Regions from separate parts of the Rahnella sp. RFA10(1/100) genome, predicted to be linked through region 4. Evidence: predicted binding sites of a transcription regulator. Region 4 holds the regulator's gene; each other region holds the start of a gene.

Region 1 (5,825 bases), on a different contig from region 4:
GTCTGCTCGCCGTGCCTGTGATTAAAATGGCCACACGCACCACACTGGCAAACCGCTGGCATGACCTGATGGACATCAACGCCGGGACAATCGCAACGGGTGATGCCACTATTGAGGATGTGGGCTGGGAACTGTTCCATTTCATTCTGGACATCGCCAGCGGGCGCAAGAAAACCTGGTCAGATACCTGGGGCATCCACAATGCACTGGCGGTGTTTAACCCCGCCCCCGTGACCTGAGTCACCGATCCTCCGATAAACCAAAGGCCAGCAAATGCTGGCCTTTTGATGTTTCTGCACTGAAGAAAAACCTACTGCGCCGCTGCGGCACCGGCTTGTTCTGCACCGACCAGCCCGACTTTCAGATAACCGGCTTTACGCAGGTTATCCATCACACTCATCAGCGTTTCGTAATCCACACTCTTATCCGCACGGAAGAAAATCGTACTCTGTTTATTGCCCTGAGTACGCTCATCCAGCATGGCGGTCAGATTACTGCTGTTGACCGGTGTATCACCGAGAAACAGTTGCTTATCAGCTTTTACCGACAGGAAAATCGGTTTCTCCGGACGCGGCTGTTGTTTTGCCGTCGAAGCCGGTAAATCTACCCGCACATCTACGGTAGCCAGCGGCGCTGCCACCATGAAAATGATCAGCAATACCAGCATGACGTCGATAAAAGGCGTGACGTTGATGTCATGCATTTCACCACTTTCGTCGATATCATCGTTTAACCGAATAGCCATAATCTGTTCTTACCCTACACGTAACTGACCTGTCTGACCGCGTGGCGTATTGCTTTTGCTGGCAGCCAGATCCAAATCACGGCCCTGTAACAGGATTATCTGCGCCGCCACATCGCCGACCTGATGACGATAAGAGGTGATAGTACGGGCGAAAATATTGTAGATCACCACCGCAGGGATGGCCGCAATCAGGCCCACAGCCGTCGCCAGTAAGGCTTCGGCAATACCCGGTGCCACGACCGCCAGATTGGTGGTCTGCGTCTGTGCGATACCGATGAAACTGTTCATGATGCCCCATACAGTACCGAACAGGCCGACGAACGGAGAGATTGCCCCGATGGTCGCCAGAATACCATTGCCACGGCCCATGTGGCGGCCGGCAGCGCTGACGCGGCGCTCAAGGCGGAAACCCGTCCGCTCCTTAATACCGTTGTTGTCAGTTGATCCTGCAGAGAGTTCAAGCTCGTTTTGGGCATCACGGATCATCTGCGCGCTGATGCTGCTGGCGGCAAAACTTTCAGCCTGCTCGGCAGCTTCATCCAGCGTACGAACAGAAGACAACGCGTCAAATTCACGGCGCATACGGCGTTTGCCGGTGAAGACGTCTGCCCCCTTGCTGAATAACAACGCCCAGGTGACCACAGAAGCCAGCAACAGACCGATCATGACGGTTTTCACCACCACATCAGCATGATGGTACATGCCCATAACAGACAAATCGGTTGGAATGACAGGTGCGGTATCCGTTGGTGCGGGTTGCATCACCGGAGCCGCCGTTGCGTCACGGGTTGCCGGTGCTGGGGTATCCGCCGTTGCAGGTTGAGTTGCAGCAGAACTGACGGCTTGTCCAGCCGGCGTCGCCGGTGCCGCCATCGCGTTGCCACTCAGGCCAGCAACCAACATTAACGACATCAGTAATGAGGTCGCCTCTTTCATCTTATTGCGAGCCGTTTTCACGCGTCGCCTCCAGCCAGAATCAGTATGTAGAAAGAATGAATAACGTCGGATGATATCAAAAAAAAACACCTAATTGATAGTCGTTCTCATTATTATTTACATTATCCCGCCTGGCGACCTGCGTGTCATTGACTGATCACAAGGTTTTTCCTTTTTGCACAAAGGATGAACAATTTAATCTCCGTCACATTTTCCGGAAGAATTACACCATTAATCAATCATCTGACGCTTATTAACCAAGTCAAAACAACGTTTTAAATATTAAGCAACGGCTTTTTATATTTGTTATAAGTTTGTGATAACGCTCAAATACCGCGCAACAAAAAATAAGGTAATGTGCTTCTACTGGGGAAGACCACACACCGGCACCCTATGTATCCTTTTAATTTACAAGCTTATTTAGTCATTTTTAACATGGACAGGTTGCACCCCCCGGGTACACCGTGTTCGACGCTTGCTCTCATTTATCTTTCCCTTACTGAGTACCCTGGAGACAAACTGATGAAAATGCAAAAAGCACTTCTCAGCCTTTGCCTGAGTTCCGCGACCCTCTTATTTACCCATGGCGTGGCAGCACAAACGCTCAAAGCCGCTGATGTACATCCGCAAGGCTATCCCAACGTAGTCGCTGTCCAGCACATGGGCGAAAAACTGCAAAAGCAAACGGACGGACGCCTCGAGATTAAAACGTTCCCGGGTGGCGTACTGGGTGATGAAAAGCAGGAAATTGAACAGGCACAGCTTGGTGCGCTGGATATTATCCGTGTGTCAATGACACCGGTTGCCTCGATTTTGCCGGAAATTAATGTTTTCACCCTGCCCTACATTTTCCGCGACGAAAATCATATGCATAAAGTACTCGACGGTCAGATCGGTAAAGAGATCGGCGATAAGATCACTAACAACCCGAATTCACGGCTGGTCTTTCTTGGATGGATGGATGGCGGAACACGTAACCTGATCACCAAACAACCGGTGGTGAAACCGGAAGATTTGCATGGCATGAAAATCCGCGTACAGGGCAGCCCTATTGCACTGGCAACGCTGAAAGCGATGGGCGCAAATCCGGTGGCGATGGGTGTCAGTGAAGTGTTCAGCGGTATGCAGACCGGCGTCATCGACGGCACTGAAAACAACCCGCCCACTTTTGTCGCCCATAATTACCTGCCGGTTGTGAAAAACTACACCTACAGCCGCCATTTCATCATCCCTGAACTGTTCCTGTATTCAAAAGTGAAATGGGACAAGCTGAAACCGGAAGACCAGCAGTTAATCCTCAAACTGGCAAAAGAGGCGCAGGATGAACAACGCGAACTGTGGAAAACCTATAACGAGAAAGCCCTCGCCACCATGAAAGCAGGCGGCGTGAAATTCTATGAAATTGACCCTGCAACCTACGTCAAAGCCACACAATCCGTGCGCGATGAATTCGGTAAAGATCATCAGGATCTGATGCAGCAAATCGCTGACGTGAAGTAAACCCTGACACTGGCAGTCTGCGGACTGCCTCTTTCTGATCATTCACCGGGGGATTTATGGTTTCGAGTTATCACACCCTGATGGACATTCTTTACCGCTGCGCGATGTGGCTGGCGGGTATCGCTTTGCTGCTGATGGTAGCGGTGATCCCCATTGGGATCTTTGCCCGCTACGTCATGAACAACGCCCTGTCGTGGCCGGAACCGATCGCGATTATGTGCATGGTGACCTTCACGTTTATTGGTGCCGCCGTCAGTTACCGTGCCGGTTCGCACATTGTCGTCGCCATGGTCACTGACCGGCTGCCGCCCGTGCTGAAAAAATTTGCCGCATTGCTTTCTGATCTGATGATGCTGGCGATCAGCGTATTTATTTTCTGGTACAGCCTGCAATTATGCAGCGAACTCTGGCAGCAGCCGGTGGCGGAATTTCCGTTGCTGACTGCCGGGCAAACCTATCTGCCTCTGCCTCTCGGTTCTGCGCTGACGCTGTTATTCATCATTGAGCAGATCATTGCCGGCCCGCAACATCAGCGGCCTGTAGTGATACTGGGCAATTCTGACGCCTGACCGGAGCCTGTTATGGACGCGATAATCTTGTTGTTAACGCTGGCGGTAATGCTGGCGATTGGCGTGCCGGTCGCCTACGCCGTCGGTCTGAGCGCACTGGTCGGTGCCTGGTGGATTGACCTGCCGTTTGAAGCCCTGATGATCCAGCTCACCAACGGCGTGAACAAATTTTCCCTGCTGGCGATCCCGTTTTTCATTCTGGCGGGCGCGATCATGGCCGAGGGAGGGATCGCCCGCAGGCTGGTCAGTTTTGCCTACATCTTTGTCGGGTTTATCCGCGGCGGGCTGTCGCTGGTGAATATCGTGGCCTCGACATTTTTCGGTGCGATCTCTGGTTCCTCAGTGGCCGATACTGCCTCGATCGGATCGGTGATGATCCCGGAAATGGAAAAAAAGGGCTATCCGCGTGACTTTGCGGCGGCCGTCACTGCCAGCGGCTCGGTACAGGCGATCCTGACGCCACCCAGCCATAACTCGGTGATTTACTCGCTGGCGACCGGCGGTACGGTGTCGATTGCCGCGCTGTTCATTGCCGGTATTCTGCCCGGTTTACTGCTCAGCCTGACGCTGATGGTGATGTGCGTAATGTTCGCGCACAAGCGCGGCTATCCGAAAGGCGAACGTGTGCCGTTCCGCCAGGCGCTGAAGATTTTTATCGACACGCTGTGGGGGCTGATGACCGTAGTCATCATCATGGGCGGTATTCTCAGCGGAATATTTACCGCGACGGAATCCGCAGCGATTGCGTGTTTGTGGTCGTTCTTCGTCACCATGTTTATCTATCGCGATTACAAATGGAATGAGCTGCCCAAGCTGCTGTATCGCACGGTGAAAACCGTCAGTATCGTGATGATCCTGATAGGGTTTGCTGCCAGCTTTGGCGCGGTCATGACCTACATGCAATTGCCGATGCGCATCACCGAATTCTTCACTTCGATCTCCGACAACAAGTACGTGATCCTCATGTGGATCAATATCATGCTGCTGGTGATCGGCACGCTGATGGACATGGCACCGATCATTCTGATCCTGACGCCGGTGCTGTTACCTGTGGTGTTATCGCTCGGCATCGACCCGGTGCATTTTGGCATGATCATGCTGGTGAACCTGGGCATTGGCCTGATCACCCCGCCGGTCGGCTCGGTATTGTTTGTCGCCAGCGCGGTGAGCAAGCAAAGCATTGAGCATGTCGTCAAAGCCATGATGCCGTTCTATTGCATGCTGTTTATGGTGCTGATGCTGGTGACGTACATCCCCACTATTTCTCTGTTCCTGCCCAAACTGTTTGGCGTCTATACCGGCTGACGCCAAACCGGTTTCTCCCTTGCCCGTCGTCATGACGGGCTTTTTTTTTGCACAGTTGGCTGAAATTTTCTCATCCATCTGCCAAAAGCCTGACCCCATAAATTCATCATGTTAAGTTAATTGCATATCCGCGGATGCCAGAGCACACCGCGCAACAAAACAGGGTGAAATACGGATTATGTCGTCAAAAAAAATTGAAACCACACTGGTCAGCGCCGGACGGAACAAGAAATTTACACAGGGTTCAGTGAATGCCGTGATACAACGCGCCTCATCACTGGTGTTTGAAACCGTGGCGGATAAAAAACATGCCACTGCTAACCGCGCCAATGGCGAGTTGTTTTACGGACGCCGGGGCACCCTGACGCATTTCTCCTTCCAGGAAGCGATGGTGGAACTGGAAGGGGGCGAGGGTTGTGCGCTGTATCCGTGTGGCGCAGCGGCAGTCAGTAACGCGGTACTTTCATTTGTCAGCAGCGGCGACCACATTCTGGTTGCGGGTTCGGCTTACGAACCCACCCAGGATTTCTGTGAAAAAGTACTGAAAAAACTTGGCGTATCCACGACCTATTTTCCAGCCAATATCGGCGCGGGGTTAGGTTCGCTGATGCAGCCCGACACTAAAGTAGTATTTCTGGAATCACCAGGCTCAATCACCCTGGAAGTCCCCGATATTCCGGCAATGGTGAAAGCCGTGCGGGCAGTGAACCCGGAGGTTGTCATCATGATCGACAATACCTGGGCGGCAGGTATTTTGTTTAAAGCGCTGG
Region 2 (5,825 bases), on a different contig from region 4:
TCACGCCACCGCCGGGCATACCGATATTGCCGAGCAGCAACTGGATCATCGCCGCACAGCGGATGATTTGTGCGCCGCCGGTATGGTGCGTCCAGCCCAATGCATACAAAATGGTCGACGTTTTGTCGCGCGCACAGGTTTCCGCCAGAATGGAACTGATCAGCAGGAAATCTTCTTTCGGGGTGCCGCACAGGCGCTCCACCAGTTCCGGCGTGTAACGGGATACGTGCGCTTTCAGCAGATTCCACACACAGCGCGGGTCCTGCAACGTTTTATCCTGTTTCGCGAAGCCTTTTTCATCAAGCTGATAGTGCCAGCTTTCCTTGTTATAGGCTTTTTTCGCTGCGTCAAAACCGCTGAACAGCCCGTCGTTAAATTCATAGTCTTCACGCACCAGCAGGCTGGCGTTGGTATATTCCCGGACGTATTCGGTCTGGATTTTATTGTGGGTGATCAGGTAGTTGATCATGCCCAGCAGGAAAACCGTGTCGGAACCGGCGCGGATAGGCGCGTAAATATCGGCCACGGCAGCACTGCGGTTAAAGCGCGGGTCGACCACGATGACTTTAGCGTTGTTTTTGGTTTTGGCCTCAATCACCCATTTGAATCCGACCGGATGCGCTTCTGCCGCATTTCCGCCCATAATCAAAATCACGTTGGCATTTTTGATGTCGACCCAGTTGTTGGTCATCGCGCCACGACCGAACGTAGGCGCTAATGCTGCAACGGTCGGGCCGTGACACAGCCGGGCCTGGCAGTCGATCGCCACCATACCCAGTGCGCGGGTGAATTTCTGATCAAGCAGACCGGTTTCGTTACTGGCCGCTGAAGAACACAGCATACCGGTGGTCAGCCAGCGGTTGACCGTGACGTTATTGTCATTTTTCTCGACAAAGTTGGCGTCGCGGTCATCTTTCATCAGGCGGGCGATACGGGAAATCGCCTCATCCCAGGAGATGCGCTGCCACTTATCGGAGCCGGGTGCACGGTACTGCGGATGTGTCAGGCGGCCTTCACTGTGGATGTAATCCAGCACACCTGCACCTTTCGGGCACAACGAGCCACGACTGACCGGATGATCGGCGTCACCCTCTACATGAAAGATATTTTCAGTGACATTTTTTGCGCCGTCGCCCTGGCTGTAAATCAGCATGCCGCAACCTACGGAACAGTAAGTGCAGTTGTTGCGGGTTTCACGTGAGCGAAGCAGTTTGTATTGGCGGGTTTCCGCCAGCGCCAGGGTCGGCGTGAATCCTAATAATGCTGCTGTGGTGCCGGCCATACCACCCGCACATATTTTGAATAATTGTCTTCTGCTGACTTGCATGAAAGACTCCTTCCCATCATTTAGACACACATTGCTTTTCAAATTGGCGCTTTCATGAACAACGTCGAAAGCGGTAAAATTAAGGTATAAAGTCCTGACTTTTTGTACGGCTTATGTAGCCGGAATGTTTATAAGGTTATTGCTAATGGATGTCCATCACGTAAACGAACTGGGCGAAAAAGATGACAAAAAAGTGACTCAGATCATCGGAGCGAGCCAAAAACCGGTGATGCAACGCACACATCTCAATGAACCTGAAGATGACTGGATTGCTCAGGAAGTGCCCGTCGCTCTGGTCTATAACGGCATTTCACATGTGGTGATGATGGCGTCGCCAAAAGATTTACAAGCCTTTGCGCTGGGCTTTTCATTGTCAGAAGGGATTATTGAATCCACCGGTGAGATTTACGGGATGGAGGTGACGCCAAACTGCCACGGTATAGAAGTTAATATCGAACTGTCGAGCCGCCGTTTTGCCGGGCTGAAAGAACGCCGCCGGGCTATGGCGGGCCGCACCGGTTGCGGAGTCTGCGGCATCGAACAGTTAGACGATCTGTTCCGCCCGCTCGCGCCACTGCCGTTTACCCAAACGTTTGAGCTGGCGAATCTGGATAATGCGCTGCATCAACTGAAATCCGTACAGGAAATCGGCCAGCTTACCGGTTGCACCCACGCCGCTGCCTGGATCACGCCGGAAGGTCAGCTACTGGGTGGATGCGAAGATGTGGGCCGTCACGTGGCGCTGGATAAAATGCTGGGTATCCGTGCCAGACAGAGCGACTGGAAATCCGGTGCCGCGCTGGTATCAAGCCGCGCCAGTTATGAAATGGTGCAAAAAGCCGCCATGTGCGGCATCGAAATTCTGTTCGCCGTCTCCGCCGCCACCACGCTCGCGGTCGACGTCGCCGAAAAATGCAATCTGACGCTGGTCGGTTTCAGCAAACCGGGACGGGCAACGGTGTATACGCATCCGCAGCGGCTGAGGTAAACTCAGCGCAGAATTTGAACAGTTATCCATCAGAATAATAAGGAAATCAAATGCGGCAGCCGTACCGACTGGAAAGCATAACTCTCAGGGATGTGGGCGTATTCGAGAATACGCATTTGGATTTCCCACCGATTAAAAGCGCAGAAGCTGATGCTGAAAAGGCAGAGATCCATATCTTCACCGGCCCGAACGGCTGCGGGAAAAGTACTCTGCTGTATGCGCTGGCGGCGGTATTTGATGAAGCAATGGAGACATGTCTTTAATTAATTCGCGGCTGGCGACAAAAGACAACCGTGTTCATTACATGTTTGACCATCAAAACGGTTCATATAGCGGGTATAAGTTTCTGGCTCAAGGCGGTGACAGCCTTGGTTATTCTGATTCAAGCTATTCAGAAATTATTTATGAATACCATCAATCTGCAAAAGCATTCCTTGATTCTGGAAGAGATTTTTGAAGTGAAGGAACAGTTTGATGTCGAAAACGTTTCCGCTGGTATTCAACCAAATGCTATGAAAATGTCCGCCAAAAGTTATTCGACGCAAGCCTTCAACATTGTGCATTTTGCGACGGACTGACCGGTGCTGAAAGCCGCCAGACCATCGAACATTTTAAGCCCAAGGAACGCCACGCCTTTCCGGAACTGGCTTTCCACTGGCAAAATCTTTATCCCTGCTGTGACCGCTGTCAGAGTGAAAAAGGTAACCGATATGATCCCGCACTGCTCAACCCTGATGATCTCGAATATCATTTTGATGATTACTTCGTGGCAAATTACCTGACAGGTGAAATTGAAGTGTCTCCGCTCGCCAGCACGGAAAACTGTCACAGAGCATGTGTTACTCTTGAGCTATATGGATTAAATCTGGATATCCGTACTGCGCGTCGTAAATGGGAAGCGCAGAAATCCGGAAACAGAACTCTTAGATGACTTCAGTTATCGCTATTTCATCAAGAACAGCTAAAAGCCCCTTTAAGCACCGCGTGCCTTTAGACAATTTAGGATTGTTTGCGGTTATCTGGTTCTAAGCCCCGAATAACAGGCGCTTACGCGTATCTATCCGCTGGCGGGGACAGAGATAATCATTTTCAATATCATTTAATTAACTATAATGATCCGACTGATTACGCGGTGCTCACAATGACGGTGCCGCCCTACACTACGGAGACGATGAACATGAGTTATTCACTGCCATCACTGCCTTACGCATACGACGCACTCGAACCGCATTTCGACAAAGAAACGATGGAAATCCATCACACTAAACATCACCAGACTTACGTTAACAACGCTAACGCTGCGCTGGAAAGCCTGCCGGAACTGGCTGCACTGCCGGTTGAAGAACTGATCACCAAGCTGGATCAGGTTCCTGCAGACAAGAAAGTCGTTCTGCGTAACAACGCAGGTGGCCACGCTAACCACAGCCTGTTCTGGAAAGGCCTGAAAACCGGCACCACACTGCAAGGCGAACTGAAATCTGCCATCGAACGCGATTTCGGCAGCGTTGACGCTTTCAAAGAAACTTTCGAGAAAGCAGCGGCAACCCGTTTCGGTTCAGGTTGGGCATGGCTGGTACTGAAAGATGGCAAACTGGCCGTCGTTTCTACAGCTAACCAGGACAGCCCGCTGATGGGCGAAGCCATTTCCGGCGCTTCCGGTTACCCGCTGCTGGGTCTGGATGTCTGGGAACACGCTTACTACCTGAAATATCAGAACAAACGCCCTGATTACATCAAAGCCTTCTGGGCTGTTGTAAACTGGGACGAAGCTGCAAAACGTCTGGCTGAAGCGAAGTAATTTCGCACTGCCGCCCAGCACGGGCAAGATGTCTTAGCCAATGGCGGGTCTGTGACCCGCTTTTTTATGTCCTGAATTTGTACGCATGCTCACTGTTTCACAGCGAATTATTCTTCTGTTTCCCACCATTATTAGACCCCGCTCGCATTAATCAAAAATACGCCACACATCCTATAAAGTTTATGAAAAAGCCTACCGATAGATTGTTCACAAAGGCGTCACAAAACCGCATGTCTATTTAAAAGGGATGTTTGACGGAGAATGATTATGAGTAACGGATCGGGTCTTTCGCAGTGGATGAACAATCTTAAGGTCGGCACCAAACTGGGTCTGGGTTTCGGCCTGGTGCTTTTGATCGCGGCCGTCATTACCACTGCGGGAATGATTAAATTTAACGACATCAGTCAGCGTGCGGAAAAAGTCGATTTCAGTAATCAGATGAATGCATTACTCAATGATGCCCGCCTCAGCCGTACGCTTTATCAGCTCAATTACAATCCGGTGTATCTCAAACAAAACCAGGACAACATTGACGCACTGTCGCAACTGATAACCCAGTCGAAAGACAAGCTGGACTGGGATACCGCCAGTCAAACAAATCTCGATCAGGTGCCGGTGAAAATCCATGAGTACCAGCAGGCGCAGGCCGCATTCAAAGAAGCCGTCGATCGCAAAGATGCGGTGCGGGCCAGCTGGAATCTTTCCGAGACGGAAGCCGTGGTGACGCGTTTACAGGATCAGTTACGCGTAGAAGATGCCGATCCTTCCATTCGGCTTTCACTGGCTGAAGTGATTCAGAAATTGATCAGTGTGCGTTATAACGTGCGCGGCCTGTTGCTGAACATTAATAAAGAAACTGAAGCCAAGCTGTTGAAGTCAATTGATGATACGCAAGCGAATGCTAAAAAACTCAACGCATTATTGTTGCCGGATCAGCAGGCCACACTTGCCCCGCTGATGAGTGCACTGGCAACCTATAAAAATCACGTTCAGGCGTTCATGCCGGCTTATGAAGATGAACAAAGAAATTCACAATTGCTGTCAGTAAAAGCCGCAGAGATGAACGCTCTGGTAGCGAAAATCTTTAAAAATGAACTGATTAACACGCATAAAGACATACGTGATGCGCAGAACATCATGATGGTGATTACACTGATCGTACTGCTGGTCGGGATTATCATTGCATGGCGAATCACCCGCCAGATTGCCCAGCCGCTGCGTGATACGCTGAAAACAGCAGAGGCGATTGCGCAGGGTGACCTGACTGTGGCGCATCCGACCACACGTCGCGATGAACTGGGCATGCTGATGAACGCGGTATCCGCAATGAGCCAGAACCTCAGCACCATGATTTATGAAATCCGCTCCGGTGTTTCACAGGTATCTCACGCGGCGGCGGAAATCGCTGCCGGGAATACCGATCTTTCCTCACGCACCGAACAGCAGGCTGCGGCCGTCGAAGAAACCGCCGCCAGCATGGAAGAACTGAGCGCAACGGTGAAACAGAACGCTGATAACGCCCATCACGCCAGCAAACTGGCCAGCGAAGCTTCAGGTACCGCGACGCTCGGTGGCAAACAGGTCGGCCAGGTGGTCGACACCATGCAGCAGATTTCCGGCAGCTCAAAACGTATTGCTGAAATTACCTCCGTCATCAACGGCATCGCGTTCCAGACCAATATTCTGGCGCTGAACGCCGCCGTTGAAGCCGC
Region 3 (5,825 bases), on a different contig from region 4:
CTCAACGCGTCTCGCGCCGGTGTATGCCGAATCGATGATCACCCGTCCGTTTCCGTTTAATGCGTTCTATGCCGAAGACGACGCGCCACAAGTCGACGGCAACGACTATCGCCTGAAAATCGCCGGTCTGGCACTGGATAAACGCGAATGGTCACTGCCAGCGCTGTACAAAATGGCGCAGGTCAGTCAGGTGACGCGACACATTTGTGTCGAAGGCTGGAGCGCGATTGGCAAATGGGGCGGCGTGCCGTTCGGTGATTTTCTGCGCCTGATTGGGGCAGATCTCACGGCGGAATATGTCAGTTTCAAATGCGCCGACGAGTATTACACCAGCATTGATATGGCGACGGCGCTGCATCCGCAAACCCTGTTGGCGCTGACTTATGACGGCCAGATTTTACCGCGTAAATACGGTTTTCCGATGAAACTCAGAATGCCAACCAAACTCGGCTACAAGAATCCAAAACATATAGAAGTGATTGAAATTACAAACAAATTTACCGGTGGCTACTGGGAGGATCAGGGCTACAACTGGTTCGGCGGAAGCTGAACATTATCCATAAAACCCTTTGTATATCAAAACCTAAGAGAAGGATTTACCATGAAAAAGTTAACTGTAATGATGATGTCGGCTTGTCTGATGATGGGCGCAGTGAGCACCACTTATGCCGCTGACGCAATGGCGAAGAAAGACACCATGGGCCACATGTCGAAAGATTGCATGAAAAAAGACAGCATGAGCAAAGACAACATGGCGAAAGACAGTATGGGCAAAGACTGTATGTCGAAAGATCACATGAAGAAAGACAGCATGTCGAAAGATTCCATGTCCAAAGACAACATGAAAAAAGGGGCAATGAGCCAGTAAAGCGCTTTCCCCTTCGACTCTGTAGCCAAAACGCCTCCGTCTGTTCAGCGGGGGCGTTTTGCTTTTTGTTAAACCTGAATAACCCGATGATGAAGACTTAATTCAAATATTCATTACTTTGTGGCACTGGACGCCAGGCGAATCTGAATATCATTGTCGAGATTATTCACCCAATGGTTATAACTGCGGTGGATCTCGCCTTTCTCTGCCAGCAGGTTAGTGCTGCCGACATAATTAATGGTGTAGCCGCTGGTGTTATAGGTAATACGGATATCGGCTTTGTGCTCACGGTTATTCAGATGACCGTTAATTACGCCCGGTGCGCCATCCGTCATTATCCAGCCACGTTTTTGTCCTGCGTCGATAATAGCGGTCCTGATCTGACTTGCTGAATTATGTGTTACCAGCGTGGTATGCGGCGTGGATACCGGCTCGGTACGCGCGCAGCCAGAAAGCGCCATGACACAAACAAGGCCGATAAGTAACTTACTTGTAGATTTCATGTGAACCTTTTAGAGTAAAAATTTCAGATAAGAGATTGAAAAGTCACCACAATATACGCCAATGTCCCAAAGGTGTCATGAAACGTGCCGGTTGAGTTTCATCTATTTCATGCGTAGTATATAAAATATATATGATTCGTATACTGCTGAGGCAACCCATGGGTATCATTAAGATTTCAGAACTGATGCACGAGAATTTGCGTATTGCCAGCATGGCTTATACGCGTTCGATGAACGCACAGGCCGAGCACTGGATGAAAATTGGCATGCTGATGGAAACGCACCCCGACATGACGCACAGCGAAATTTCGCAATTGCTGGTGCGGTGTAGCGTGGAATCGGATGAAAATGCAGGCAGTATCCGCACGTTGTTAAACGTGGGCGCCACACACAGGAAGGCAAGCAATGAATAATGGTTTAGATAGCCGGTATTTCGTCAATAATAACCGCATGGTCAAAACGCCGGAAGGCCTCGATAAAGCCCGTATTGCCGGCAAACTGGCAGCACGAGTATTGCATATGATCACACCCTACGTTGTACCGGGTGTCACCACCAATGAACTGGATCGCATCTGCCACGATTTTATCGTCAATGAATTGCAGGCGATCCCGGCCAATATCGGTTATCACGGCTATCAGAAAACCACCTGTACCTCCGTCAATCACGTCATTTGTCATGGCATTCCTTCTGATAAAGCGCTGAAAAAAGGCGATATCGTCAACATCGACGTGGCGCTTATCAAAGACGGCTGGTACGGCGACACCAGCCGCATGTATTACGCGGGCGAGCCGGGTATTCTGGCCCGCCGTCTGGTAGATACCACGTTTGAAGCGATGATGGCGGGCATTGAAGTGGTGCGTCCGGGTGCAACGCTTGGCGATGTGGGTTATGCGATTGCCGCTGTCGCCAGACGCGAAGGCTTTTCCATCGTGGAAGAGTATTGCGGACACGGCATCGGTATGGGTTATCACGAAGATCCGCAAGTGCTGCATTACGGCGAGCAAGGCCGCGGACTGGTTTTACAGGAAGGGATGTTATTTACCATCGAACCGATGCTGAATGCCGGTAAAAAACAAAATAAAGTCATGCCCGATGGCTGGACCGTGGTCACCAAAGACCACTCGTTATCCGCACAGTGGGAACATATGGTTGCGGTAACGAAAACAGGTTACGAGATCTTAACGCCGTGGCCTGAAGAGATGTGACTATCCTGAAAGTATAAAGCCTCCGACCGGAAGGCTTTATACTTTCTGAGGTGCGGCTTAACTGCGCTCAATTTCTTTGGTCGCACGATCTAATGCATCCGTGATTTTATACAAGGTTTCCTGTTCGATCGGGCCTTTCGCCAGCCGCAGATTAAGCGCCATGCGGATATTATTTATCGCACGCTGCATTTCCGGAATACTGCGATTGTTTGACAAAATCGCCAGTGAATGCAGTTTCTCTGTCACTGAGCCGAGCAGTTCTTCCTGCCCGGCCAGTGACTGCGCACCTTCCGGTGTGATCGAATATTGCTTCTTCCCGCCCTCTTCCTGGCTGGCTGAAATCAGCCCCTGTTCTTCTAAAAATGTCAGATTCGGATAAATGATACTGGCACTCGGCGTGTATTCACCTTTAGATAATTCTTCAATGGCTTTGATCAGCTCATAACCATGGGCGCAACGCTGCTGCAAAAAATGCAGCATCAGCAGACGGATGTCACCCGTTTCGAACATTCTTTCACGGCGGTGTTTATGATTCATCATCGTTACTTATTATGCCAATAAGCCACACAACGCACGAAGTTTGGATCGAGTCCGCAGGTTTCAACGAAATAGTCATTCAGCCCTTTCGCGAATTTGCCTTCACCGGTCGCCCAGATGTAGTAATCACTTTCCGGCAGAAGCAGGCTTTTCACCTTCTTCACGACCGCATCCTCTTCCTGATAACCGCCGTGCGTATCGCTGATAATCCAGTCGATGCTGACATCATTTTCTTCATCTAAGTAGCTGACACAACTCACATCTCTCACTTTCGCCAGCACGGTGATATTGGCATCTGAACCGGCCTGTTTCAGTTCGCGCAGACGGCGTTTCACCGCCGGAAGACCGGTTTCGTCGCAGATATAGAGCTGCCATTTGTAACCGGCAGGAATAATCAGTGAACCACGCGGTCCGCCAATGATCAGTTTATCGCCCGGCTTTGCGCCGGCCGCCCATTCGCTGGCGACACCACCGTCGTGAATATAGAAATCCAGTGTCAGTTCGTTGCTCTGAGCATCAAAGTGCAGCGGCGTATATTCGCGGTTCAGCGGGCGTGCTCCTTCACCCCATACAATGCCTTCTTCGGTCACTGCCGGTGGCGTAATCACATCCCCCGGATTTGCCGGAAAAAACAATTTGATATGGTCATCAAAACCGCCTGACGTAAAACCTTTCAGCGCGTCACCGCTTAAAATAATCCTTTTAAAACAGCCTGATAGGCTTTCACTCTGTTTGACCGTGATATGACGGAAAACCAGATCATTTTTGACACGGAGCGGCAAGTTTGTGGCAGGGGTTTCAGTGCGATGTTGTGCCATCAGTTTCTCTCTTATGCGTAAGTTTTGTTGAAAGATATATCTTAGTTATATTTTATTCAACCCCATAAAGTGTAATGCGCTGTCTTCTTTTCCCTGTATTTTTCACCTCGCCTTTATCTCTCCCTGAGAACAGACGGGATAAATTTTGTTAAGGAATGCATTTTTTTATATCATTTTGTTGATAACAATTATCAGTATCATTATCATTCTCAAAAAGCCAGGGTGGGCGTTGACGCCAGGTAAGCCCATACTTTATAAGGATAATGGCTTTTTCAGGGAAGAATTGAATGCAGATGACCAGTGCGTCTGTTTTGTCGAAAGGCAGTAAATGCGAGCAGAACTCTAAAAATTAGTGCAGGACAAAAACAAATGTTCACATCCTTTACACAGCAGGGTTTAGTGAAAAACGTCATTTTCATGGGGACGATTCTCACCACCACATTTCATGTAAATGCAGCGGAAGCCGTGAAAGACAATACCGATCTCACCGCAAACAATACGCAATCTTCTGAAGCCATCAAAAAAAAACCGGCGGTGCGTACAGCTCAGGATCTGGCGCAGAACAATGAAGAAGTCATGACGGTCACCGAAACGATGCCGGATAAAAAACCGGGTTCGAAAACCACCCTCACAGCAGCCGAAATGCAGCGCAAAGGCGGTAATGATTTCGGGACTATTATGCGTTATGAGCCGCTGATCACCGCGACCGGCGCGAGTGGCGGCTCCGGCAACGGCAAAAGCGGTTTTGACCGTAGCGGTTATACCGGCTATAACATTCGCGGCCTGGAAAGCAACCGCGTAGGCATTGATGTCGACGGTATTCCGCAGCCAAGCGCCACCGGGCGCAGCTACGTCAGTCGTGCGGGGCTGAATACCTTTGGTATTGGCCGTGATTACATTGACCCGTATATTTATGGTCAGGTGGATATTGAATCCGGTGCCACATCAGCCGACCGTGCCAACACCTCCATCGGTGGTGCCGTTTCTTTCCTGCCAAAATCTGCCGACGATTACCTGCGTCCGGGCAAGGAAACTTATTTCGGTTACCAGTCTGATTATGATTCCTCAGACCGTTCCTGGCACAACGGCATCACCGCTGCCGCCGGTGACGAAACCCTGCGTGGCCTGATCGCCATCAGCCGCCGCGACGGTCAGGAAACCAGCAACAACAGCGGAACGCTGGATGCGTATCCGGCCAACTGGCACTCTGACGCCATCATGACGTCGGTAATCTGGCAGCCTAATGACGCCCATAAAGTCACCGGCACCCTTGATTACTACGAAAAAGTAAACCACACCCATTACGATACCTGGAACAACGCGGGCAGCGCGATTCTTGGCACCGCACAGCAGCAAAGTAACACCCGCCGCTGGGGTGCAAGCCTGAAAGACGAATGGACGCCGTTCAACGATTACGTGGATGCCATCGTCTCGAAAGTCTATTACCAATATACTCAGGCGCACGACAACACTTATCTGCCAAACGAAAGCAAGCAGATGATGAATGTCTACTCGAACTACGACGTAAACACCTACGGCGCAGAAACCAGCTGGCTGAAAACGCTGGGTCGCCATGAGTTAAGTGCCGGTATCAACGGTCGCGTGTCCAACACCGAACGTCCGTTCCGCGAAAGCCCGGACCAAAGTGCTTTCACGACCATCATGCAACCGGAAGCCAACAGCCGGACGTATATCCTCGGCGGCTTCCTGCAAGACACCGTTAAGTTTGACCTCGGCGGCCATAACTTCTCTGTAGTGCCTGCGGTGCGTGTCGCATATCAGAATACCAAGGCACAAAATCTGTCAGACTTGTCTAACAGCATCGTTTCTGAAGATCAGGTTTCCACCCTGTACGGTAAAGCCAACTCCGATACGCAGGCTCTGCCATCGCTG
Region 4 (5,825 bases):
AGCGTGAACGTGACCGCAAAGATTTGAACAAAACCAAAGAAGAAACCCGTCCGGATGGCTCAAAAGTCACCGTCAATAATTCCGACTACAACAAATACGCGACTAACCTTTCACACTCCACTGCTAACCTGAATCTCGATTTTTCCTCTGGTTATGCCTGGGACATGTTCGGTATCGACGTTGCGGCCTTCACCGCCATTGAATTAGCCGAAGCCAGTGACAGCACTCATCCAAACGAAATTGCATTCTCTTCTAAAAACCACGCTTATGACGAGGATTACTCAGGTGATAAAGGCGGGGTCAGTCTCTACAAAGCGGCCGGTAAATTTAAATATGGCGGATTCTGGGGACATGCGGGCTATATTCAGCCCACAGGGCAGACGTTGATCGCACCGCACTGGAGCTTCATGCCGGGGACTTATCGCGGTGCGGAAGCCGGGTATAAACATGATTTCGGTGATCCGGGTGAACTGAGTTTCTCCTATATGTGGGCCGACGAATATAAATCGCCCTGGCATCTGGAAATGGATGATTTCCGCCAGAATGATAAGAAAACCGGCGTTTCTTATATTCACTCACTCGGTGCGAAATATGACTTTAAAAATGACTTCGTGCTGGAAGGCGCGTTTGGTCAGGCTGAAAGTTATGTCGATCAGTACTTTGGCAAAGCCTCGTACAAAATAGATTTGCTGGGCAATCCGCTGACTACCAGCTATCAGTTCTATGGGGCAGAAGATCGTATCAGCGACAAAAATGATCCAAACAGTTTGTATGATGGTCTGGCCTGGTTGCAGGCGTTAACTTTCGGCTATACCACGGGTCAGTTCAACTGGCGTCTGGAAGGGACGATGGTGAAAGCGGAAGGGAACCAGGGTTACTTCCTGCAACGTATGACGCCGACGTATTCCTCTTCAAACGGCCGTCTTGATGTGTGGTGGGACAACCGTTCGGACTTCAACGCTAACGGTGAAAAAGCAGTATATGCAGGCGTGTTGTATGACCTGGCAAAATGGGATTTACCGGGCTTAGCCGTCGGTGGCTCCTATGTTTATGCATGGGATGCCAGGCCGAGCACTAACGCGGCTTACGACCAGAGTCAGCGCCTGAAAGAAAGCGCCTGGAGTCTGGATGCGCTGTACACCATTCAGGAAGGCCGTGCGAAAGGGACATTGTTCAAACTGCATTACACCCAGTATGACAATCATTCGGATATTCCAAGCTGGGGCGGCGGATACGGCAATATTTTCCAGGATGAAAAAGACGTGAAATTCATTGTTATCGCTCCATTCACTATTTTCTGAGGTCGCTATGTCGATGAATAAATTATTGATGACCGTGGTATCCGCTGTTCTGCTGGCGGGTTGTGCGCCGACAGCCGATCAGGCTGAAATATCCAAAACGCGTGAGGCTTACAGCGCCTGTATTAATACGGCGGAAGGCAATCCGGATAAACTGGCATCCTGTCAGGCGGTGCTGAATGTACTGAAACAGGAAAAAGCCCACCAAAAATTTGCGGAACAGGAAACGGTTCGCGTGGTGGATTACCAGCAGTGTCTTACGGCACGCAAAACCGGTAATGGTCAGGCGTATGCCGCAGATTGCGGAAAGATATGGCAGGAAATCCGGGCCAATAACGCTCCGAAACCGTAAAACGAATCGCAGAAATCAAACCCCGGCGTGCCGGGGTTTTTTTAGGGTTGCTGAAATCCAGACATAAAAAAACCGCTTTTCAGCGGTTAATGAATTCACAGCCTGTCGGCAACGGGGTTGCCACATGCCATATTAGTGCGCAGGTTTATCGTTGTGCAAAGACTCATCTTCGCGGCAATCACCTGCTTCACAATGACCATAGAGATACAGACTATGGTTGGTCAGTTTGATGCCGTGTTTCTTAGCAATCTCACGCTGACGGCCTTCAATATACTCATCACGAAATTCGATTACACGTCCGCAATCCAGGCAGATGAGGTGATCGTGGTGATGCTGCTGAGTCAGTTCGAATACGGACTTGCCGCCTTCGAAATTATGACGGGTAACGATACCGGCGTCGTCGAACTGGTTCAGAACGCGGTAAACCGTTGCCAGGCCAATTTCTTCACCCATATCAATTAATTGCTTGTAAAGATCTTCCGCACTAACGTGATGACCTTCCGGCGCTTGCAGCACTTCCAGGATTTTGAGGCGCGGAAGCGTGACTTTTAAGCCAGCTTTCTTCAGTGCGGTGTTGTTGTCAGTCATGCGGATTCAGTCCTGTTACTATGTGCTAATCAAGTTGAGGCATGCAGCCTGTGGCATCGGCGGCACAAATTATTCGTTTAGTCTCTTCGTTTACGCAAGTGTGCCAATTGTCGTCAACGATAGCCTGTTAATAAAGATCACAATTTGCCGGTCACATTGGTAATGCAACGACTTGATCGATAGAAAAAACAGAGGAACTCAGTGTACCTTGATACGACCGAAAGTTACAATTTTGTAGCAGTTAAATTGTTAATTTCAGTAATAGTTTGGCCCTTCAATTGTAGAATAAATCCTCAGGGCCAACAGGGTTTTTAGCCAATAATTTCAGAAAGGCTGAGTTCTTCTGTGATCTGTTTCACCCAGGCATCAACACGTTCACTGGTCAGTTCCGGCTGGCGATCTTCGTCAATTGCCAGTCCTATGAAATGCTTATCATCAGCCAGGCCTTTAGAGGCTTCAAAGTGATACCCTTCGGTAGGCCAGTGTCCGACAATCACTGCGCCGCGTGGCTCAATGATATCGCGCACGGTGCCCAGTGCATCGCAAAAATATTCGGCATAGTCTTCCTGGTCACCACAGCCAAACAGTGCAACCAGCTTACCTTCGAAATCTATCTCTTCCAGCGTTGGGAAAAAGTCGTCCCAGTCACACTGCGCTTCACCGTAATACCAGGTTGGAATACCGATAAGCAAAATATCGAATTTTTCCAGATCCTCTTTGCTGCTCTTCGCAATGTCATGCACCTCTGCAACATCTTTACCCAACTGTTTCTGGATCATTTTTGCGATGTTTTCGGTGTTACCTGTATCGGATCCAAAGAAGATACCTACAACGGCCATAAGATTACCTAACCTCTTGTTCTCAATGAAGTGCTCTGCAACGCAGGCAATAATAATGCAGATGATAGCAAACTCGTGCGGCGGAGAATATGCTTCTGCTCGCCTTCTTAGCTGGGAAATAAGTTTATCGGGCAATATTTTTAAGTGTTATCGCCTTTGTGTGCTTTCACGCAGGGTGCGTTAACCTCAGGCTGAATAAGGTCAAACGCAAATTGAAGAAATAAGTCGTCACAATACTAAATTTCGAGAATATTCCGCCGATAGATGATGCGAGAGCAATCTCAACATAATAAAGAAATCGATGCCCGGAGAGGTGTTCAAACATGTCCTGGGGCACTTGCCTGCTGGTTACCTGTCTTGATTCTCCGCATCCCCCTCAATCCTCAGGCCAGAAACAGTCATGTTTCGAGAGAGGCATATCGTGCAGTTTTTAAAAAATATTACCATCAGGGCCGCTTTGTTAACAATTCTTGGCATTTTTTGTGTCATGTGGGCGGGTGTTTCCCTATACACCGTTACCTCCCTTGACACACTGACCCAAAATACCAAAAACAGTACCGAGCTGGTCAATAATATGGCGCTGATCAATAAAGGAAATGATCAGTATTTCCGTACCGTAACTCGCCTTACGCGTGCCGTCGCACAGCTTCAGGCCGATCCGTCAAAAGGTCCGGAAATTTTTGATACCGCCAAACAATCCCTCACCGGGCTGACCCAGGCACTGGCTAATTTTAAAACGGCGCCGCATCCGGGGCTGGAAGATGTTGCCGTGCAGGAACTGATCACCAATTGGGAAAATCTGATTACCCAGGGCGTCACGCCAATGTTCGACGCAGCCTTCAGTAAGAACACGGAGTTATATAACCAGTTAGCCAACACTACCGTACCTGCACTGAGCCGCAGTTTTGGTGTCTCGATGGACAAAGTCGGCGGTCAGATCGCGGTAGATTTTGATGCATCGCAACGGCAGTCTGCCCATCTGACCTCATTCAGCAAAGTGATTCTGCTGACGGCCTTTGGTATCGGGCTGGTGATCTTATTACTGACTGACCGTTATCTGGTCATGGCGCTGGTGAAACCCTTGGATAAAATCCGTGATCACTTCGCGGTGATCGCCAGCGGCGATCTGACGCTTTATCTGGATGAGTTCGGTAAAAACTGCGCCGGTAAGCTGATTCCGTTACTGAACCTGATGCAGTCTAGCCTGGTGAATACCGTTCAGACCATCCGCAACTGCACCAATCACATCTATCAGGGCGCGTCAGAAATTTCAGCCGGAAACAATGATTTATCTTCCCGTACGGAAGAGCAGGCATCTGCACTGGAAGAAACCGCTGCCAGCATGGAAGAACTGACTGCGACGGTTAAGCACAATGCTGATAACGCTCATCATGCCAGCCAGCTGGTTATGGAAGCTTCTACCACTGCGCAGAAAGGTGGCAACATCGTGGCGGATGTGGTCAGCACCATGAAAGATATCTCCGGCAGTTCGAAGAAAATTGCTGAAATCACTTCCGTGATTAACAGCATCGCTTTCCAGACCAACATTCTGGCGCTGAATGCCGCAGTAGAAGCAGCACGTGCAGGCGAGCAGGGGCGTGGTTTTGCAGTGGTTGCCAGCGAGGTGCGCAGCCTGGCACAACGCAGTGCGCAGGCTGCAAAAGAAATCGAACAGCTCATCAGCGAATCGGTTTCCCGCGTCGACAGCGGCTCGAAACTGGTTGAAAACGCCGGTCAGACAATGAATGAAGTGGTGCGCTCAATTACGCATGTCACCGACATCATGGCGGAAATTGCGTCTGCGTCTGACGAACAAAGTAAAGGAATCAGTCAGGTAGCGGTAGCGGTCACAGAAATGGACAGCGTTACACAACAGAACGCCGCACTGGTAGAACAGGCGTCACAGGCCGCAGTATCGCTGGAAGAACAGGCTTCGTTGCTCAACAACGCCGTCGCAACGTTCAAACTGAAAGACAGCGTCACGAATGTGGGTTCACGTCCGGCGAAGTCGATTTCAGCACCCTTGTTGCGTCCTGATACCGGCAGGCTTTCGGCGAAAAGTGCTGAAAACTGGGAAACGTTCTGAGTGGGAAGACGTAAATTAGCGTGGAATAATTAAGAAAAACAAACGGGTAGCCTTATCGGGTTACCCGCTTTTCAATCAACCTTCATGACCGTTAAGATGCGACAGCAGCATCTCTTCAATCAATTCGCTACGACTGATATTGCGTTCTTCTGCCAGCTTATTGAGCATGTCAACAGCATCGGCATTCATTTTCAGCTCCACACGACGCAGGCCGCTCGCTTTATCGCGGCGTAACTGGTTGCGCTTATTGATCCTGAGCTGTTCATCACGGGATAGCGGATTTGTTTTTGGACGCCCCGGACGACGGTCATCTGCGAACAGATCAATCGTCGTGCGATCCAGTTGTTCTTTTGCCATAGGTAGAGGTACAACCAGGGAAGTTTTTACATCGGGAAACGGCAAGCCGTTCCTGACGAGCGTTTCACACATTTCGGGCTAAGAAACCCTGACCCAATTCACCCCCCGCGACTCACTGTGAGTAAAACGGGGCGGCAAAATTATAGCGCGCAATCATACACTGGCGCCCCAGGGGTTCACAACGCCTGATTGCCCTGATTTCATGATAACTTCTTAAGTTGTGCAGACTTTTTGCACAATTTATCCCCAGGATGTTAAACCTCAGGCCACATCGATGAAACGGTGCACAGCGCGCAGTACCGCAT

The links. Region 4 encodes Fur, which represses iron uptake genes when iron is present. Its sites were predicted from a motif close to ATAATAATGAGAACNACTATCAA; they were not measured.
Region 1: the regulator Fur is predicted to act here: its motif matches at 1,776-1,798, upstream of exbB (tol-pal system-associated acyl-CoA thioesterase).
Region 2: the regulator Fur is predicted to act here: its motif matches at 3,392-3,414, upstream of sodA (superoxide dismutase [Mn]).
Region 3: the regulator Fur is predicted to act here: its motif matches at 4,111-4,133, upstream of ETV65_RS15490 (siderophore-interacting protein).

Annotation. Positions count from the first base shown of each region.
Region 1 is NZ_SEWR01000006.1:249,892-255,716, reverse strand. Features, by position in the region: gene garD (galactarate dehydratase) at 1-239, shown strand, start outside; gene exbD (TonB system transport protein ExbD) at 311-745, opposite strand; gene exbB (tol-pal system-associated acyl-CoA thioesterase) at 755-1,681, opposite strand; gene ETV65_RS18430 (TRAP transporter substrate-binding protein) at 2,204-3,181, shown strand; gene ETV65_RS18425 (TRAP transporter small permease) at 3,238-3,750, shown strand; gene ETV65_RS18420 (TRAP transporter large permease) at 3,763-5,055, shown strand; gene metC (cystathionine beta-lyase) at 5,234-5,825, shown strand, end outside.
Region 2 is NZ_SEWR01000005.1:258,694-264,518, forward strand. Features, by position in the region: gene fdnG (formate dehydrogenase-N subunit alpha) at 1-1,327, opposite strand, end outside; gene fdhD (formate dehydrogenase accessory sulfurtransferase FdhD) at 1,473-2,315, shown strand; gene ETV65_RS16825 (ATP-binding protein) at 2,366-2,578, shown strand; gene ETV65_RS24945 (hypothetical protein) at 2,720-2,893, shown strand; gene sodA (superoxide dismutase [Mn]) at 3,493-4,113, shown strand; gene ETV65_RS16835 (methyl-accepting chemotaxis protein) at 4,381-5,825, shown strand, end outside.
Region 3 is NZ_SEWR01000004.1:473,968-479,792, forward strand. Features, by position in the region: gene ETV65_RS15460 (molybdopterin-dependent oxidoreductase) at 1-550, shown strand, start outside; gene ETV65_RS15465 (pentapeptide MXKDX repeat protein) at 602-868, shown strand; gene ETV65_RS15470 (hypothetical protein) at 982-1,371, opposite strand; gene ETV65_RS15475 (ParD-like family protein) at 1,530-1,784, shown strand; gene map (type I methionyl aminopeptidase) at 1,777-2,577, shown strand; gene ETV65_RS15485 (PadR family transcriptional regulator) at 2,635-3,117, opposite strand; gene ETV65_RS15490 (siderophore-interacting protein) at 3,120-3,932, opposite strand; gene ETV65_RS15495 (TonB-dependent receptor) at 4,302-5,825, shown strand, end outside.
Region 4 is NZ_SEWR01000001.1:1,375,457-1,381,281, reverse strand. Features, by position in the region: gene ETV65_RS06345 (OprD family outer membrane porin) at 1-1,301, shown strand, start outside; gene chiQ (ChiQ/YbfN family lipoprotein) at 1,315-1,650, shown strand; gene fur (ferric iron uptake transcriptional regulator) at 1,783-2,238, opposite strand; gene fldA (flavodoxin FldA) at 2,550-3,077, opposite strand; gene ETV65_RS06325 (methyl-accepting chemotaxis protein) at 3,499-5,163, shown strand; gene ybfE (LexA regulated protein) at 5,239-5,520, opposite strand; gene ybfF (esterase) at 5,782-5,825, opposite strand, start outside.